Regions from separate parts of the Kitasatospora sp. NPDC088351 genome, predicted to be linked through region 2. Evidence: riboswitches for the same ligand, from Rfam matches in the RefSeq annotation. Region 2 holds a riboswitch; the other holds the start of a gene.
What was found. A riboswitch is a leader RNA that binds a small molecule or an ion and turns the genes downstream of it on or off. The one in region 2 is predicted to bind ZMP and ZTP.

Region 1 (4,402 bases), on a different contig from region 2:
TTTTTTTTTGGGGCGCTGTTTGTGGGGGGGGGCCCGGCCCGGCCCCGCACCCCCGCGCGCCCATCAGGACAGGTCGACGCCCGGATAGAGCGGGAAGCCGGCGAGCAGATCGGCGGCGCGCTTGGCGACGCCGTCGCGCAGCGACTCGTCCAGGGTGTACTGGGCCTTGGAGGAGGCGCCGGTGCGGCCGACGGCCGGGGTGGTGCCGCGCAGCACGGTGTCGATCAGGCCGGCGATCTCGTCCATCTCGGCGACGCCCAGACCCCGGGTGGTGAGCGCGGGTGTGCCGAGCCGGACGCCCGAGGTGTACCAGGCGCCGTTCGGGTCCTGCGGGACGGAGTTGCGGTTGGTGACGATGCCCGAGTCCAGCAGCGCCGCCTCGGCCTGACGGCCCGTCAGGCCGTAGCCGGAGACGTCCGCGAGGACGAGGTGGTTGTCGGTGCCGCCGGTGACCAGCTTGCCGCCACGGCGCAGCAGGCCCTCGGCGAGGGCGTGGGCGTTGTCCACCACCCGGCGGGCGTACAGCTGGAACTCCGGGCGGCGGGCCTCGGCGAAGGCGACCGCCTTGGCGGCCATCACGTGCGACAGCGGGCCGCCGAGCACCAGCGGGCAGCCGCGGTCGACGTGCTCGGCCAGCTCGGAGGTGCAGAGCACCATGCCGCCGCGCGGGCCGCGCAGCGACTTGTGGGTGGTGGTGGTGACGATGTGGGCGTGCGGGACGGGGTCGAAGTCACCGGTGAGCACCTTGCCGGCGACCAGCCCGGCGAAGTGCGCCATGTCGACCATCAGGGTCGCGCCGACCTCGTCCGCGATCTCGCGCATCGTCCGGAAGTTCACCAGCCGCGGGTACGCCGAGTAGCCGGCCACCAGGATCAGCGGGCGGAACTCCCGGGCGGTGGCGCGCAGCGCGTCGTAGTCGATCAGGCCGGTGGCCGGGTCGGTGCCGTAGCTGCGCTGCTCGAACATCTTGCCCGAGATGTTGGGGCGGAAGCCGTGGGTGAGGTGGCCGCCGGTGTCCAGGGACATGCCGAGCATCCGCTGGTTGCCGAGCTCGTGGCGGAGTTCGGCCCAGTCCTGCTCGGTGAGGTCGTTGACGTTGCGGACGTCGGCCCGCCGGAGGGCCGGGCTCTCGACCCGCTGGGAGAGCACCGCCCAGAAGGCGGTCAGGTTGGCGTCGATGCCGGAGTGCGGCTGGACGTAGGCGTGGTCGGCGCCGAAGAGCGCGCGGGCGTGCTCGGCGGCGATCGTCTCGACGGTGTCGACGTTGCGGCAGCCGGCGTAGAAGCGGCGGCCGGCGGTGCCCTCGGCGTACTTGTCGCTGAGCCAGTTGCCCATGGCGAGCAGGACGGCCGGGGAGGCGTAGTTCTCGCTGGCGATCAGCTTGAGCGAGGCGCGCTGGTCCTCGATCTCCTGGCCGATCGCGGCGGCGATCCGCGGCTCCACGTCGCGGACGACGTCGAGGGCGCCGCGGAACGCGGTGTTGGCGGCGGCGCTCGCGGTGGTGTGCGGCGTCGCGGGGGTGGCAGGGGTGGCCAAGGCGGTCTCCTCGTGGCAGGCGGACGAGTACGGACGGCCCAGGCGCTCGGCAACTGACGTGCGTCGGCACGGAGCCGCTTCCCGATGGTCGATTCCATCCGTGCGCGCCAGTCGCGGCTCCCTGGGATCGTATCAACGCCCCAGCGGGTGTGGCGGAGATCTCAGAATGCGGGACGACACCCTGCGCATCGCCCGGTTTGCCCCCTTACGGGCGTTCTAGTGCAACGGCAGTATTGCAGCGGAATGAAGCCGTCACAATTCCCGAAACATTGCCCCGGAGTTCCGCCGGGAATGATTTGCGGAAGTCCGGTGGTGTCCGATCTGATGGCGTTCGGCAGGCCGCCGGGAAACCCCCGCAGGCCGGTCCGGAAATGCACACCAGCGCACCCTCACCCACGGGGCGGCGGAGAATTCGGGGAGTACGCCTCTCATGGCAGTGGTCGAGACAGTCGCAGGCACGCCCGACGCTCCGGGCGCCCCGGACGCGCCGCGGGCCCGGCCCCCCGCTCCGCAGGACCGCCCGCTGCGCGCCGCGCTGCGCCGGATCCGCCGCGACCGGGTCGGCGCCGCCGCCCTCGCCGTCGTCCTGCTCTTCCTGCTGCTCGCGCTCGCCGCGCCGCTGATCGCCGCCCTGTACGGCAAGAACCCGGTCGAGCACTACGGCCAGAACACGCCCGGCCTGCTCAGCGACGGCGGGCTGCCGATGCTGCCCAACGGCGGTATCTCCGGCGACTTCTGGTTCGGCCTGGAGCCGGGCCTCGGCCGGGACGTGTTCACCCAGCTGCTGTACGGCATCCGCACCTCGCTGCTGATCGCCTTCGCCTCGGCGGTCATCACCACCACCCTCGGGGTGCTGGTCGGCGTCGCCGTGGGCTACCTGGGCGGGGTCACCGACCGGCTCTTCGGCTTCCTCTCCCATGTGCTGCTGGCCTTCCCCACCCTGCTCCTGCTGCTCGCGCTCAGCCCGATCATCCAGTCCCGGCTGGTCGATCCCGGCACCGCGGAACCGGAGTGGATGCAGTTCCTGGTGCTGATCCTGGTCTTCTCCGCGTTCGGCTGGATTCCGCTCGCGCTTTCCCTGCGCGCCTCCGTCCGGTCGCTTCGGGAAAGGGATTTCGTGCAGTCCGCCCGGGCGCTCGGCGCCGGCGGATTCCATATCGTCGTCCGCGAACTCCTGCCGAATGTCCGGGCGCAGCTTCTGGTGCACGCCACGATGGCGGTGCCGACCTTCGTCGCCTCCGAGGCGGTGCTCTCGTTCCTCGGTGTCGGCATCACCGAGCCGATCCCGGACTGGGGCCGGATGATCGCCCGCGGCTCCGAGGTCTTCCAGGCCGACCCGACCTACATGTTCTTCCCGGGCATGGCGCTGCTGCTCTTCGTGCTGGCCTTCAACCTGCTCGGGGACGCCGTCCGGGACACCCTGGATCCGCGCGCCGCCCGCTGAGACCCGGCCCGCCGGCCTTCTCCGTCTTCTTCTTCCCGCCGCTCCTCATGTCACCTACCAGCCCCGGCCACCGGGGCAAGGAGAGATTCGCCATGCGCTGGATCAAACCGTCCCTCGCCGTCGTCGCCACCGCGCTGCTGGCGACCTCCTGCTCGGCCGGGGCGGGCGCGGGCTCCGGTGCCGCCGCCGGCGGTCCGGCCGCCAAGGACACCTCCCCGCTGACCGCCGCGCTCGGCACCGAGAAGGAGAGCGCCGGCCCGGCCCCCGCCGTCCTCGGTGCCCGCCAGGGCGGCACGGTGAACGTCTACAACACCACCGACTTCCGCCACCTCGACCCGCAGAAGGTGTACGCGGGCGCCACCTACAACACCTCGCTGCTCTGGGGCCGCCAGCTGACCCAGTACCAGGTGGTGGACGGCAAGGCCAGGCTGGTCGGCGACCTCGCCACCGACACCGGCACCTCCGCCGACGGCGGCCGCACCTGGACGTACAAGCTCAAGGAGGGCCTGGCCTGGGAGGACGGCCAGCCGATCACCTCCCAGCAGGTCAGGTACGGCATCGAGCGCAGCTTCGGCAAGGGCTACGAGGTCGGCCCGCCGTACTGGCCGCAGTGGCTGACCGGCGAGGCCAGCTACGAGGACGCCCGCAAGAAGTACTCCGGCCCGCAGGACGGCGACCTCGCCGCGATCGAGACCCCGGACGAGCGCACCGTCGTCTTCCACTTCCCGCAGCCGCAGGCCGACGTCCCGTACATGGCCGCGCAGTCCTCCTCCTCGCCGGTGCGCAAGGACAAGGACACCGGTACGGACTACGACCGGCTGCCGTTCGCCAGCGGCCCGTACCGGATCGCCGAGCACGTCCAGAACACCCGGCTGGTGCTGGAGCGCAACCCGCACTGGAAGGCGGAGACCGACCCGATCCGCAACCAGTACCCGGAGAAGTTCGTCTTCACCTTCGGCAAGGAGGCGCTCAACCTCAACCAGGAGATCCTCTCCGGCCGCGACGGCGGCGCCGACGCCACCACGGTCGCCACCCAGCTCTCCCCCGAGCTGTACCAGACCGTCGACACCGACCCGAAGGCGAAGGAACTGGTCGTCTCCGGCCGCCAGGGCGCCTTCGTCACCCAGCTGATGATCAACAACGAGCGGGTGCCGGACGTCGCGGTCCGCAAGGCCCTCCACCTCGCCTACCCTCGCCAGCAGGCCCGCCAGGTCCAGGGCGGCACCCGGATCGGCGAGCTGGCCAGCACGCTCAGCTCGCCCGCGCTGGTCGACTGGCAGACCTACGACCTGTACCCGGCCAAGCCGGAGGGCGACCCGGAGGCCGCCAAGCAGGCCCTCTCCGAGGCCAAGCAGCCGCCGGCCGGCCTGACCTACGCGTACGCCAACACGCCCACCGGGCAGCGGGTCGCCCAGGTGCTGG
Region 2 (4,402 bases):
CACGGCCGAGCTAACATCTTTTTAGCTCGACCCTGCCATAAAGATGGGTGGTACGTGCGTGAACCCCTGGCTGCTCACCGCGATCGTCGCGGTGGTCGTGACCGCGGTCGTGATCAAACGGCTGACCGGCGAACCGGTCAACGCGAGGGACCTCTTCGCGGCCCCGGTGATCCTGACCGGGATCGGCATCCTGTCCCTGACCAAGGCGAAGGACCTGACCGGCACCGACCTCATCTGGGTCGTCACCGGCAGCGCCCTCGGTGCGGTACTCGGCGCACTCCGCGGGGCCACCGTCCAACTCCTCGAAAGGGAAGGCGTCCTGTGGCAGCGCTACACCGGCCGGACCTTCCTCGCCGTGATCGGCACCCTGGCGGTCACGGCCGGCTTCGGCGCCCTGGCGGCGAAGCTGGGCATGCACGAGAACGCACGCCCCGTCCAGCTCTCCATCGGGGTGAGCTTCCTCGGCGAGTCCCTGATGATCGGCCACCGCGGCCTGACCTCCGGCATCCCCTTCGCCCCGGCGCGCCCCCGCTGACCCGTTGCCACGCCCCGTACCCGTCCAACCCTCCGCCCGACCTCGATGAGCGCCCCTGATAGAACCGTGCCATGACCTATCGGTTCACCGCCCGGGCCGCCGCTGCGGATACGGACCCCGACAGCTACTTCGCCGAGGCCGGCCTCGCCGAGCACGCGGACGGCAGCGGCTTCATCCTGCTGTTCATGTCCGGCGAAGAAGAGCCGGACGAGCAGGACATCGCCCTGGGATTCGACACCCACTGCCTGGTCACGGCCGATCAGGGGACCGCGTACGGATGTGTGCGCGAAGTCGTGCTGACCGGGAACGTCCTCCGGGTGAGCCTGGACCCCTCGGACCTGGCGGCCCTGGGGCTGGACGACCCCGAGATCGAGGCCACCATCGAGGCGCCGGCCGAGGACCTCGCCCGGTTCCGCGAGGTCCTCCCGGAGGTCCTGGCCTACGGACGGGCCGACGCCCTGCCCACGCGCGTCGTCGTCTGACGGCCATACCCACCCTCGCCCCCGTCCGCCCTTACCGAAGCCGGTCGCTCTGCGGGTCGAAAACGAGTGGAACGGCGAGAACGACTACACCACCCGCCCCGGTAACCGGGGACGATGCCGCGGCCGCGCATCGGGCCCCGGCACGATGCTGGTGGAATTCGAACTCTGTCGTTTCGCCCCGTCTCTGGTCAGGCGGGGCGAAGCACTTCGAGGCGGCTGGTGCGGGTGCGGGCCCGGGGTGTGTCGGTGAGCCAGGGCTCTCGTGGGCGACGGCCCGGCCCACGAGAGCCCACGTCAACTCGTCCCGAGCTGACGTGACGCCGCCTCCAGCGTCTGGGCAAGGAGCACGGCGATGGTCATGGGGCCGACACCTCCGGGGACGGGGGTGATCAGACTTGCCCGGTTCCTGGCGGTCTCGAAGTCCACGTCCCCGACGTTGCCCGGGTTGTATCCCGCATCAATCACCACCGCACCGGGCTTGATGTCCGCGCCGGTAATGAAACGCGGCCGTCCAACCGCGGCGAGCAGGATGTCGGCCTCCCGAACGATCGCGGACAGATTGGTGGTACGCGAGTGACAGTACGTCACCGTGGCATCGCGTCCCAACAGGAGCATGCCTGCGGGCTTGCCCAGGATCGCGCTGCGTCCTACCACGACCGCGTGCTTCCCGGCGAGGTCCACGTCGTACTCCTCCAGCAGACGCATGATTCCTCCGGGGGTGCAGGACACGAAGCCCGGAAGGCCGAAGCCCATCGCCGCGAAGGAATGCATGGTCACCCCGTCGACGTCCTTGTCCGGAGCGATCGCTTCGAAGGCGGCGCGTTCGTCGATGTGTGCACCCACGGGGTGTTGCAGCAGGATGCCGTGCACGCCGGCGTCCTGGGAGAGGTCGGTGACGGCTTCGATCAGGCCGCTGGTGCTGATCGAGGCGGGCAGGGCCACATGCCGTGACGTGATGCCCGACTTCTCGCACCGGGCTCGCTTCATTCGGACGTAGGTCACCGAAGCCGGATCTTCTCCGACCAACACGGTAGCCAGGCACGGGGCGGTCCCGGTGCGTCGGCGGAGGTCTGCGGCAGCCGCGGTGCTGCTCTCGATGATGCGGCGGGCAAGACCGGTGCCGTCCATCAGGCGAGCTGTCTCTGTCCAAGCCACGTGCCACTCCTGAGCCTCACGGTGAGTCGCCCAGGCGCACGGCATCGACAGAGTGCCAGGCCGCTCCCCGGTGGTACTCCACCTCAGCGCCAGTCACGGCCCGGCCCTCACTTTAGCGGACAGGGCCCGGCGTTCGAGGTCGTCACGAGCAGGACCGTCAACGGTTGAGGCTGCCGAGCGGCCGTCGCCATGAAATCCGCTCGACCTGGTTACCTCGTTCAAGAGAGCCTACGGGCACGGAGTTCCTCGTCCACCACCGCGATCGGCCCGGCTCCGAGGGGCTGCGCGAGGAACTGCTGGAAGAGCACTGGGCCTACATGGACCGGTACGCGACGGAGATGATCGCCCGCGGCCCGACCCTTTCCAGCGACGGCGGCACGCCCACCGGCAGCGTGCACATCGTCGACCTGCCGGATTCCGCCGCCGCCCGCGCGTTCGCCTTCGACGAGAGGAGGAGCAGCCGGCCACCAGGACCGCCGCGGTGAACGCCGCGGCGGCGCGGAGGCGACTGCGTCTGCTGGACGCCATGGGTTCCCCTCGGGTGCTCGTGCTCGCCCCTGCTCGGGTGGCGCACGGCTGCTCGGCTGCCGCGCGCCTGCTCGGGGCCGCGCGGCACGACGGACCGGGACGCTCCCACGATCCGCTCCCCGGACGGGAACCTCAACCGGGGTCGGTTGTTCGGCCGCCGCACGCTGTGGTCGTTGGTCAAGCGGGCCCCGGGAATCGCCGATGACGAGAACGGAATCCCTCGGGGAAGGAGCGCTTCCCCGTATGTCAGCTCACCCTTTCCGACACGGAGGACAACCTCATGGGTTCGTTTGATCTGACCGGGCGCGTGGCCCTGGTGACCGGCGCGACCAGCGGCATCGGTGCCGCCACCGCGGCGCTGCTGGCGCAGCGGGGAGCGCATGTACTGGTCGCCGGCCGCGACGGCTCCCGCGGCGAGTCCGTGGTCGCCGCCATCCGCGCCGGCGGCGGCAGCGCCGACTTCGTCGCCGCCGATCTGCGCGAGGCGCGGCTGGTGCGGCAACTGGCCCGGCAAGCCGTGGACCTGGGCGGCGGCCGGGTCGACATCCTGGTGAACAACGCGGGCGTCTACCCGTTCGGGCCCACTGAGAAGGCGGCGGAGAGCGAGGTCGACACCGTCTACGCGCTGAATGTGAAGGCGCCGTTCCACCTGGTGGCGGAACTCGCGCCGGCGATGGCCGAACGGGGCCACGGTGCGATCGTCAATGTGAGCACCATGGTCGCCGCGTACGGGGCCGCGGGCATGGCCCTGTACGGGTCGAGCAAGGCGGCCGTCGAACTGCTGACCAAGGCGTGGGCCGCGGAGTACGGCCCGCGCGGGGTGCGGGTCAACGCCGTCCGCCCCGGGCCGGTGCGCACCGAGGGCACGGCCGGCATGGGCGAGGAGCTCGGCGCCCTGGCCTCCCAGGCCCCGGCCGGTCGACCGGCCGAACCGGAGGAGATCGCCGAAGCGATCGCCTACCTGGCCAGCGACGCGGCGAGCTTCGTCCACGGCGCCGTACTGCCCGTGGACGGCGGCCGCACGGCCGTCTGACTCCCCCCGGCCTGCCGGGCGGCTCCCCGGCCGTACGACACCGGCTCGGAGGCGTCCGGCAGGACACCGCGTCACCGGCCCCATCGTTGACGGACAGGTACCGGCCGTTCTCGGCACCGGCTGAGCAGGCGCCACAGTCCCTCGCACTCACCGTCCGCAGCAGCTGCCGACGGGAACCCTGCCCCCCCGCCCCGGCCCCGGCCCCGTGGTCATCGGTGGAGCTCGTCTCCCCGCACGATCCGCAGGCCCGCTTCAGCCACAAGCCCAGCAAGGCCGAGCGGGTCGGCTACAACCGTCCGAGCCGGTGGTCATCGGCGCGCCCGGCTGTCTGCTCACCCCGTGCCTGCTGTGGCAGCCGGATGCGCTTCGCAGCAGCGCCGCGTTCCTCGCTGCTCGTTCAGGCCACGGCCGAGGCCGGCTCGGGGCGGTCGGCCGGCGGACCAGGAAGTCGGACCCGCCGACTTCCCACTCCGAGCCACGCGGCGCTGACCTGGGCAACCGCGACGGTCTTGCCGCCGTGGTCGCGGATCAGCTCTGGAGCAGCATGCCGAGCCTCGGGCCGCCGCGGCGGTGCAGGCGGCGCAGGAAGGAGAGCACCCCGGCGGTGCCGACGGCCCAGGCTGCGGACTCGGTGGCGGGGTTGCCGCCGGGGAAGACCGGAGAGCCCAC

Region 1: another riboswitch for ZMP and ZTP. It lies ahead of AB0P06_RS10330 (glycine hydroxymethyltransferase); the one in region 2 lies ahead of AB0P06_RS02140 (bifunctional 5,10-methylenetetrahydrofolate dehydrogenase/5,10-methenyltetrahydrofolate cyclohydrolase).

The regions. Positions count from the first base shown of each region.
Region 1 is NZ_JBFBIL010000009.1:194,028-198,429, reverse strand. It holds gene AB0P06_RS10330 (glycine hydroxymethyltransferase) at 64-1,536, opposite strand; ZMP/ZTP riboswitch at 1,566-1,661, opposite strand; gene AB0P06_RS10325 (ABC transporter permease) at 1,967-2,980, shown strand; gene AB0P06_RS10320 (ABC transporter substrate-binding protein) at 3,073-4,402, shown strand, end outside.
Region 2 is NZ_JBFBIL010000002.1:150,001-154,402, reverse strand. It holds gene AB0P06_RS02150 (DUF1453 domain-containing protein) at 59-535, shown strand; gene AB0P06_RS02145 (Imm10 family immunity protein) at 607-1,017, shown strand; gene AB0P06_RS02140 (bifunctional 5,10-methylenetetrahydrofolate dehydrogenase/5,10-methenyltetrahydrofolate cyclohydrolase) at 1,312-2,172, opposite strand; ZMP/ZTP riboswitch at 2,194-2,279, opposite strand; partial or broken gene AB0P06_RS02135 (YciI family protein) at 2,367-2,621, shown strand; gene AB0P06_RS02130 (SDR family NAD(P)-dependent oxidoreductase) at 2,981-3,733, shown strand; gene lanL (class IV lanthionine synthetase LanL) at 4,262-4,402, opposite strand, start outside.